Regions from separate parts of the Streptomyces sp. NBC_00989 genome, predicted to be linked through region 1. Evidence: riboswitches for the same ligand, from Rfam matches in the RefSeq annotation. Region 1 holds a riboswitch; the other holds the start of a gene.
The links. Region 1 has a riboswitch for ZMP and ZTP ahead of OG714_RS20605 (glycine hydroxymethyltransferase). Riboswitches for the same ligand answer to the same signal wherever they lie in the genome.
Positions count from the first base shown of each region.

Region 2: linked by a shared signal. The riboswitch ahead of OG714_RS06035 (bifunctional 5,10-methylenetetrahydrofolate dehydrogenase/5,10-methenyltetrahydrofolate cyclohydrolase) and the one ahead of OG714_RS20605 (glycine hydroxymethyltransferase) in region 1 are both predicted to bind ZMP and ZTP.

Region 1 is NZ_CP108728.1:4,755,972-4,760,774, reverse strand. Features, by position in the region: gene OG714_RS20615 (PLP-dependent aminotransferase family protein) at 1-209, shown strand, start outside; gene OG714_RS20610 (hypothetical protein) at 337-1,188, opposite strand; ZMP/ZTP riboswitch at 1,424-1,513, shown strand; gene OG714_RS20605 (glycine hydroxymethyltransferase) at 1,545-2,999, shown strand; gene OG714_RS20600 (hypothetical protein) at 3,038-3,793, opposite strand; gene OG714_RS20595 (hypothetical protein) at 3,913-4,617, opposite strand.
Region 2 is NZ_CP108728.1:1,329,293-1,334,095, reverse strand. Features, by position in the region: gene ctaD (cytochrome c oxidase subunit I) at 1-477, opposite strand, end outside; gene OG714_RS06045 (RNA polymerase sigma factor) at 583-1,104, shown strand; gene OG714_RS06040 (CU044_5270 family protein) at 1,237-2,136, shown strand; gene OG714_RS06035 (bifunctional 5,10-methylenetetrahydrofolate dehydrogenase/5,10-methenyltetrahydrofolate cyclohydrolase) at 2,137-2,985, opposite strand; ZMP/ZTP riboswitch at 3,007-3,091, opposite strand; gene OG714_RS06030 (nuclear transport factor 2 family protein) at 3,321-3,686, opposite strand; gene OG714_RS06025 (hypothetical protein) at 3,858-4,151, shown strand; gene OG714_RS06020 (ABC transporter ATP-binding protein) at 4,252-4,803, opposite strand, start outside.

The sequences.
Region 1 (4,803 bases):
TCCACGCCGTCCTCAGCCTCCCGCCCGGCACCGAACAGACCGTGGTCCAAGCCGCCGCCTGGCAGGGCCTGGCCCTCCATTCCCTGTCCTTCTACCGCCACGAACACGCCCTCGCCGACCCGATGGACGCCCTGGTGGTGGGCTACGGAACACCACCGGACCATGCGTGGGCGGGGGCGGTGGAGGCGTTGTGCAGGGTGCTGCCGTGAGGGTGCGCACCTCTTCAACGCAGGCCGGCATTCCAACGCAGGTCCGCGAAATCAGCCCGTCCGGCGTTTGAGGACGAGGCCCCTTCAGGGCCGAAGCGGGGTCCGGGGGCGCAGCCCCCAGGGCCGGTCACCCCAACTCGCCCGCACCATCCACCGCTTCACCGCCGGAGGCCGGCGCCTCGCCGAACCGAGCCAACGCCAACGCCCCCGCCACAGCCACCAGGAACCCCAGCACCGCCAGCCACTCCAGCCCGTCCCGAGTACGGTCCCCGAGCCACACCACCCCCACCGCCGCCGGCCCGAGCGTCTCCCCGATCACAATCCCCGCCGTCGCCGTCGTCACCGACCCCCGCTGCAGCGCCGTCGTCAGCAACAGAAACGCCGCACCTCCACCGACGAGCAGCGCGTACGTGGCCGGATTGGCGACCAGTGTCGAGGGATTCAGCGAGTCGATCAACCGGACCGCCACCTCCACCACCCCGAACCCGAACCCGGCCCCCAGCCCCAGCGCCAACGCCCGCCCCCGCTCCGGCAGTCGCCCACCGACCAGCCCGAGCAACAGCACCGCCACCGCCGTCGCCAGCATCGCCCACTTCAACGCCATGGACCCGTCCCGGTGCCCCTCCGCCCCGGACGCCAGCCCCAGCATCGCCAGCCCCGCGCAGACCACGCCGACGGCCGCCCACTCCACCCCGCTGAGCCGAACTCCCAGCAGCCGGGCGGCCACCACCGCCGTCACCGCGAGGCTCGACGCCAGCGCCGCCCCGACCGCGTAGATGGGAAGCGACCGCAGCGCCGCGATCTGGAACACGAAGCCCAGACCGTCCAGCCCCAGCCCCGCCAGATAGCGCCACTGCCGCAGCGCCCGCAGCAACAGCGCCGCGTCCCCGCCCCCACCGGTCGTGGCCGCCCGCGCGGCGACCGCCTGAAGCACCGTCGCCGTACCGAAGCAGACCGCCGCGCCGAGCGCGCACACCATTCCAAAGAGCACAAAGTGACTCTAGGGGAGGGGAGATCGCAGCGGTCCCCCGCGTGAGCCCTCTCACCCAACTCAAGGAACTCCGCAGCTGCCTCCAGAAACTCCCGGGGCGGTGGCTGGAGTCCCCCCGACACCGCGCGGAGTCGGGCCGGCCCCCACTCCACATCCGCCGCCGATGAGCGCTTCCGCATGGTGGACGCGGGAGCCGCACCGTCCGGCACGCCCGGTAGGCTGACCGGCGGGCCGTGACTGGCGCGCTGGGATGGGACCGACCATCGGGGAGCGGCCCGAGCTGGAATGTGTGCCGTGCGCCTGGGCCGTACCGAGAACGCCGAACGCCACGTCCGGAGGTCCCCATGCCCGACAATTCCGCGCCCCTTTCCCCTGAGTCCACCGCCTTCCGTGCCGCCCTCGATGTGATCCGGGCCGTCGAGCCGCGCGTCGCCGACGCCATCGGCCAGGAAGTCGCCGACCAGCGCGAGATGCTCAAGCTGATCGCCTCCGAGAACTACGCCTCCCCGGCCACCCTGCTGGCCATGGGCAACTGGTTCAGCGACAAGTACGCCGAGGGCACCATCGGCCGCCGCTTCTACGCCGGCTGTCGCAACGTCGACACCGTCGAGGCCCTCGCCGCCGAGCACGCGCGCGAACTCTTCGGCGCCCGCCACGCCTACGTCCAGCCGCACTCCGGCATCGACGCCAACCTCGTCGCCTTCTGGTCGATCCTCGCCGACCGCGTCGAGGTCCCGGCCCTCGCGAAGGCGGGCGTCCGCCAGGTCAACGACCTCTCCGACGCCGACTGGGCCGAACTCCGCCAGGCCTTCGGCAACCAGCGCATGCTCGGCATGTCCCTGGACGCCGGCGGCCACCTCACCCACGGCTTCCGCCCCAACATCTCCGGCAAGATGTTCGACCAGCGCTCCTACGGCACCGACTCGGCGACGGGCCTCATCGACTACGAGGCGCTGCGGATCTCCGCCCGTGAGTTCAAGCCGCTGATCATCGTCGCCGGCTACTCCGCCTACCCGCGTCTGGTGAACTTCCGCATCATGCGCGAGATCGCCGACGAGGTCGGGGCGACCCTGATGGTGGACATGGCGCACTTCGCCGGCCTAGTCGCGGGCAAGGTGCTGACCGGTGACTTCGACCCGGTCCCGCACGCCCAGATCGTCACCACCACCACCCACAAGTCGTTGCGCGGCCCGCGCGGCGGCATGGTCCTGTGCGACGACTCCCTCAAGGACCAGGTCGACCGCGGCTGCCCGATGGTCCTCGGCGGCCCCCTCCCGCACGTCATGGCCGCCAAGGCCGTCGCCCTCGCCGAGGCCCGGCAGCCCTCCTTCCAGGACTACGCCCAGCGCATCGTCGACAACTCCCGTGCGCTGGCGGACGGTTTGATGCGCCGCGGCGCCACCCTGGTCACCGGCGGCACCGACAACCACCTCAACCTGATCGACGTCGCCTCCTCCTACGGCCTCACCGGCCGCCAGGCCGAGGCCGCCCTGCTCGACTCGGGCATCGTCACCAACCGCAACGCCATCCCCGCCGACCCCAACGGCGCCTGGTACACCTCCGGCATCCGCATCGGCACCCCCGCCCTGACCACCCGTGGCCTGGGCACCGCCGAGATGGACGAGGTCGCCGGTCTCATCGACCGTGTCCTCACCACCACGGAGCCCGGCACCACCAGCAAGGGCGCGCCGTCCAAGGCCCAGCACATCCTCGACCCGAAGATCGCGGACGAGATCTCCCACCGTGCCACCGACCTCGTCGCAGGCTTCCCGCTGTACCCGGAGATCGACCTCGGCTGACCCCCGCTCTCTCTTGAGTTGTCAAAGACCGGCGACTCTCACAGATCGATGAGTTCCTGTCGTGGTTCCTCGCGCGGCGGTCCGGCCTCACGCCGGGCCGCCGCGCGGCGTATCAGCAGCGTGCCGCCGACCCCGACGGCCACCCCCGCCACCGCCCACCAGACAGGTCCGGCAAGCTCCGCGGATCCAGACCCACCCCCAACCGCCTTGCCGGCGGCGCCGGTTCCGCCGAGCGTCCCCGCCCGCTCCATCTGCGCGAAGACCGCGCGAGGCGCCCGATGCCAGCGGATGTCGTCGTCCGCCACCTCCGGAGCCGGATCCGTCCGCACCCACGGTGTGCCGTCCGCGGCCACGAACAACTGGTCCTCCCGCTCCACCGCCACATCACCACCCGGAGCCCGACTCGTCCGAGGCCAGCCCCCGACCCCGGTCAGCCCCCACACCACGGTGATCCGCACCGCCGGATACCGGCCTGCCTCCCACTCCGGCGACACCCGCTCCGTCCCCGCGTACGTCGGCTGCAACAACGTCCACAGGCGGGCGAACGACGGTTCCCCGGAGCGCCACGCCTCCGTCCGGCCCGTGCCACCCGACACGACGAGCGCCAGATCCGGGATGTCCCGGCGCGGGTCCTGAGCCCGGGCCCGCACCTGCACCTGATCAGTAGCCGGGTCCGGCGACGGATGCATCCCTACAGCCTGGACGTGGGCTTGGGCCTGGACGTGGACCTGTGCCTGGGCCTGTGCCTGGGCAGCCACGGCCAGAGCTATCAACACCGTCCCCGCCAGAGCCATCAACACCGGTCTGGATACGAGACACCGGCCCCGCATCCGCGCCCGTCCCCTCCCGCGTTCCATCCGCCCTCTCTCCCTTTCCCTCTCTCCCCTCGCCATCTCGCTCGTCCCCCCGCCCCTCACACGTCCCGCAATTCCTGCCTGGGCCCCGGCTCCCGCCCCTTCCGCCACCGGTCCAGCGGCAGCCGCGCGGCGAACGGCCGCAGAACCAGGGCCAGTACCGCTCCGGCCGCCGCGCCCGGTATCGCCCACCACCAGTCGGTGCCATGACCCTTGTCTGGAAGGGAGGCCCGCACTGTGGTGGTCCCCGTCCCCGTCTCCGCCCCCGTGTCGGCGTCAGGTGCGACAGTCGCCGGACCGGGCTCGGTCGACTGCCACGGCGCCGGGAGGATGCCGGAGTATCCGTCGCCGGTGGCCTTGCCCATCACGCCCAACTTCTTCAAGAGGGCGCGCAGTTGGGCGGGCTGCGCGGCCCGGTGCCAATAGCCGTTCAGGTTCGTGTTCTCCGGCACGTCGGCCGCCGTGTGGATCCAGACCGCCTGCGGTCGGGACTCGACGGGAAAGACCCGGTCGATCCGCCAGGGCGATATGTCGTGCGCGAGCCAGGTGACGTTGATCTGCCGGGCGTGGACCAGATCGGCCTCGGGCGGTTTGTCACGAGTGCCCTTGCCCTCGGCGCCGAGCAACTGCTGGAGTTTTCCGTACCGTTCGTCCGAGTAGTACAGCGCCGTGGCCTGCCCGCTCTCCGGCGCGGTCACGAGCACGCTCGTCGGCCCGCCCGCCGCCGCGTCCGACGCACCCCACACCATCAGGGTCAGCGTCATCGCCAACGCCCCGCTCAGAGCGGTCAGTTCACGAAACCCGCCCGCACTCCTACCTGTCCTGGCCGCGCTCCTCCCAGCCCTGCCGGCACTCCCGCCCGTCCCATCCGCACCCTCGCCCGCCCCGCCCGTACTCCCGCCTCCGGACATCCGAACCCCCAACCAGCCGATCCCCGTACGGCCCGCCCG
Region 2 (4,803 bases), 3.4 Mb from region 1:
GCCGAAGCCGGAGAAGGCCAGACCCATGATCCACATGTCGGCGCCGATGCCCGGCGAGCGGACCGCGTCCGACAGCGGGGAGTAGGCGAACCAGCCGAAGTCGGCAGCGCCCTGCGGGGTGAGGAAGCCACCCACCGCGATCGTCGAGCCGAACAGGTAGAGCCAGTAGGCGAACATGTTGAGGCGGGGGAAGGCGACGTCCGGGGCGCCGATCTGGAGCGGCATGATCCAGTTGGCGAAGCCGGCGAACAGGGGTGTCGCGAACATCAGCAGCATGATCGTGCCGTGCATCGTGAACGCCTGGTTGAACTGCTCGTTGGACATGATCTGAAGGCCGGGTCTGGCGAGTTCGGCGCGCATGAGCAGCGCCATGACGCCGCCGATCAGGAAGAACGCGAACGACGTGACCAGGTACAGCGTGCCGATCGTCTTGTGATCCGTGGTCGTCAGCCACTTGATGCTCTTGAGGTCTCTCACGCCCCGCCTGTGTCCGCGCCCCGCCCGCACGTCACACTCGACGGACGCGAGGAGAATCACGAAACCGGGTGTGACGATCGCCCCGGTGCCGGACACGAACGGGACATGAGCAACGACGAGATCTTCGCCGCTGCCTATCGCGAGCACTACTGGGCGGTCAGCCGCTACGTTGCGCGGCGACTGGACGGGCGGACCAGTGAGGTCGAGGAAGTGGTGGCGGAGGTCTTCACCGTCGCCTGGCGCCGCCGCGCGGATCTTCCGTCGGCCCCGTTGCCTTGGCTGTACGGCGTGGCCCGTAACTGTCTGGCCAATGCGGTGCGTGGGTTCGGGCGGCGGCGTCGGCTTGTCGACCGGCTGGGCAACGACGAGAGCGCGCATGGGCGGCAGGTCGCGGTCGGTCCCGAGGCGGAGGCGCCCGGGGCCTGGGTGCACGAGGCGCTCGCGCGGTTGTCTCCGGCCGATCAGGAGGTGTTGCGGCTGACGGCGTGGGAGGAACTGGGCGTGGAGGAGGTTGCCGTGGTTCTTGGGTGTGGGGGGCGGGCCGCGGCCATGCGGCTGCATCGGGCGCGGCGGAGGTTGCGCGCCGAGATCGATCGACTCGCGGTGCTTGGAGGGGCGGGGCGATGAGCGTCGAAAGTGCCGCGATGTGTTGGTGGTCGGCTGCGGGCGCGTCGTGGCTGGTCGCGCAGTTCCCCGCGCCCCTTTGGGTCGCTACAGGTGGGGCGCTTTTCAGGTACCGCCCCTTTAAGGACCGTCTCCATGGCTGATGAACTCGAACTCCTGCGTAGCGCCAACCCGTTCACGAGCGACGGACCCCTCTACGGCGATGGGCCGCTCGACCATCACGCCGAGCGCCGGCTCAACAGGCTGCTGCACGACCGGCGTTCACGGCGGCGCCGGCTGCTGTGGAGCCTTGCGGCCACCGCTTCCGTGGCCGCGACCGTGCTCACTCTGGCGCTGGGCGGGCCGAGCAGCACCCCGGCGGTGGCGGCTCCCCGCGCCCTGGTCGTGCAGGCGCACTCCACCCCCGTATCCCTGAAGCAGCTCGCCGCCCTCGCCGCGGCGGTCGCGGCCGACGGAACTCCCGCTCTGCGCAGGGGAACCCATGTGCAGTCGTGGAGCCTCGGCATGTCCGACGACAAGCCACCCGTCACCGTCCCCGAGGAACGCATCGTGCGCTGGAACGCGGACGACAGTCACACGGAGCGGGACATCGAGGACGGGCGTGTCGTCAAGGACACGACGTATCCGCCGAGTTGGAGCGATGTCCCGCCCGACGCCCGGCCCCCGCACGACGTGGCGGGACTGCGGGCGTACCTCCAGGAGGCGGCGTACAGCAAGACGCCGTTGACCACCCCCGAACTCCTGTCGGCCGTGGGGGAGTTGCTGGACCACTGGACGCTCGGGGCGCGTGAGTCGGCCGCGTTGGCGCGGCTGCTCGCGGGGGCGGACGGACTGCGGCCGGTGGGGGAGGTGACCGACCGCCTCGGGCGGCACGGGCAGGCGTACGTGTATCAGCGGTCTGGCAGCCGCCTGATGCTGATCATGGACCCGGCCACCGGCGCCGTACTCGGACTGGAGAGTACCTCCACGAAGGATCAGCCCGAGTACGGCGTCAAGGCCGGGGACGTCATGGAGTACAGCGCGTGGACGCGCTGATCACACCCCGAGCTGCCGGGCTGCGGCGGTCACGGTCTGCTCCAGGAGCGTGGCGATCGTCATCGGGCCGACACCGCCCGGCACCGGCGTGATCAACGAGGCGCGTTCGGCGGCGGATTCGAAGTCGACGTCGCCGACGTTGCCCGCGTTGTAGCCGGCGTCGACGACGACCGCGCCGGGCTTGACGTCCTCGCCGCGGATCAGCCGGGGGCGCCCGACGGCGGCGACCACGATGTCCGCCTCGCGGACCACGGCGGACAGGTCCCGGGTGCGGGAGTGACAGTAGGTGACGGTCGCGTCGCGGGCCAGGAGCAGCATGCCGGCCGGCTTGCCGAGGATCGCGCTGCGGCCGACCACGACGGCCCGCTTGCCGGACAGGTCGACGTCGTACTCGTCGAGCAGCCGCATGATGCCGCCGGGCGTGCAGGACACGAAGCCCGGCAGGCCGAAGCTCATCGTCGCGAACGACGCGAAGGTGACACCGTCCACGTCCTTCTCCGCCGCGATGGCCTCGAACGCCGCCCGCTCGTCGATGTGTTCACCCATCGGGTGCTGGAGCAGGATGCCGTGCACCGTGGGGTCGGCGGAGAGTTCGTCGAGGGTGCCGACCAGTTCGGCGGTGGTCGTGGCGGCGGGCAGCTCGACGTGCCGGGACTCGATGCCGGCCTTGCGCGAACGGTTCTGCTTCATCCGGACGTACGTGACGGAGGCCGGGTCCGCGCCGACCAGGACCGTCGCCAGACAGGGCGCCGTACCGGTGCGCTCCGTGAGGTCGGCGGCCTTCTTCGCGGTGTCCTCGACGATGCGCCGGGCGAGCGCGGTGCCGTCCATGAGTCGTGCCTGGGACATGATCCACTCCTGAGCTGGTTGACCAATCGCCCAGGCGCACGGCATCGACTCCGCGTGGGCCGCTCCACGGTGGTGCTCCACCTCAGCGCCAGTCACGACCCACGAACAGCCTAACCGACCTGTCCACGGCCGTCAGGGGCCCGCTCACCCACGCCGGACGCGCCGACGGGACTGCGCCGCTCGCAGCGCTGACCCCAGGAGGGCGGTGGACGCTCGCAGGCCCGCCGCGGAAACCGGTGCGCGGCGTCGCGTCACAACGGACCGCGCGGGTGCGGTGCTCGCCGAGAAGGTCCAGGTCAGACGGGTGCTGATCCGGACCCTCGGCACCAGCCTCGCTAGCCGTCCCATGCCTGGATCATGGTCTGCCGGGTGATCTTGCCGTCGTGCAGCAACAGCATCGACTCGGCGAGGACCCTGGCCCCGTCCGGGTACTGACACGATTCGCTGTAGGCGACCCGGTCCCCTTCCACGACGCACTCCTCCAGCTTGTGCGTCATGTCGCGGCTGTAGACGTCGGCGAGCATCGCGCCGATCTCGTCCCGGCCGTGCAGGACCTTGGGGTGACTGGGCTGGGTCTGGTGGTCGACGACGTGGATCTCGGCGTCGTCCGCGTAGAGCGACAGAAGTGTCGCCGCTGTGTGGTCCTCGATGCCCCGGCGCAGGGCTTCGGTGTCGAAGCCGGGGCGTGCCGCGGTGCCCATGGTGACCTCCTCGGAGGGCCGCGGTCCGCACAGGAGCGAGCCGCGACGGGCCTCTCCTACGAGACTCCTCCGTCACGCCGGGGTCGGCAAACCGGGCGGCACGCTCCGCCTGACGGGTGAGCGGTGCCTGGTGCCCGTGACCGCGCGGGGACCGGGCGCGTTGCTGAGGGCATGATCTCAACACGACGTATTGCCGCCGCCGTTGGTCTCGCGGTCGGGGTCACCGGCCTCGTCGCGCCGATGGCGAACGCCGCCGACGCGCCCGCCTTCAAGGACGGCAAGGTCAGCCCGGTCGCCCTGCTGGACTCGCTCGCGGTGAGTGAAATCCCCGCCGAGCACCAGGCGGAGATTCCCCGGGTCGCCAGCCAGCTGCAGGGGCTGAACCACCTGAACGACCTCCAGCAGCTGCACCAGGTCACCGACCTCACCGCGCCGGTCACGGGACTCCTCCCCGCCGTCGAATAGAGCCTGTCGAGCCTGTGGCACCGAAGCGGTACCGATCCTGCTGAGCACGCGCTTTCTGAGGGCCGTCCGGAAACGGGCGGCCCTCAGCCGTTCCCCGGGATCAGCCCGTCGTCGCCAGGAACTGTGTCGCCGCCAGCTCCGCGTACAGCGGGTCCGCGCTCACCAGCTCCCGGTGCGTGCCCACCGCGCGGACGCGGCCCGCGTCCATGACGACGATCCGGTCGGCCATCGTCACCGTGGACAGCCGGTGCGCCACGACCAGGACCGTCGTCGTACGGGCCACATCGGCGACGGTGTCGCGCAGGGCCGCCTCGTTCACCGCGTCCAGCTGCGAGGTCGCCTCGTCGAGGAGCAGCAGCCGGGGCCGGCGCAGCAGCGCGCGGGCGATGGCGACGCGCTGACGTTCGCCGCCCGAGAGGCGGGTGCCGCGGTGGCCGACGAGCGTGTCGGCGCCCTTCGGAAGGCGGGCGACCAGGCCGTCGAGGCGGGTCGTCCTCAGGACGCGGGTGACGGCGTCGTCGTCCGCGTCCGGGTTGCCGAGCAGCAGGTTTTCGCGCAGGGAACCCGACAGGACAGGGGCGTCCTGCTCCACATAGCCGATGGCGGACCGGAGTTGGGACAGTTCCCACTCCGCGAGGTCCCGGCCGTCGAG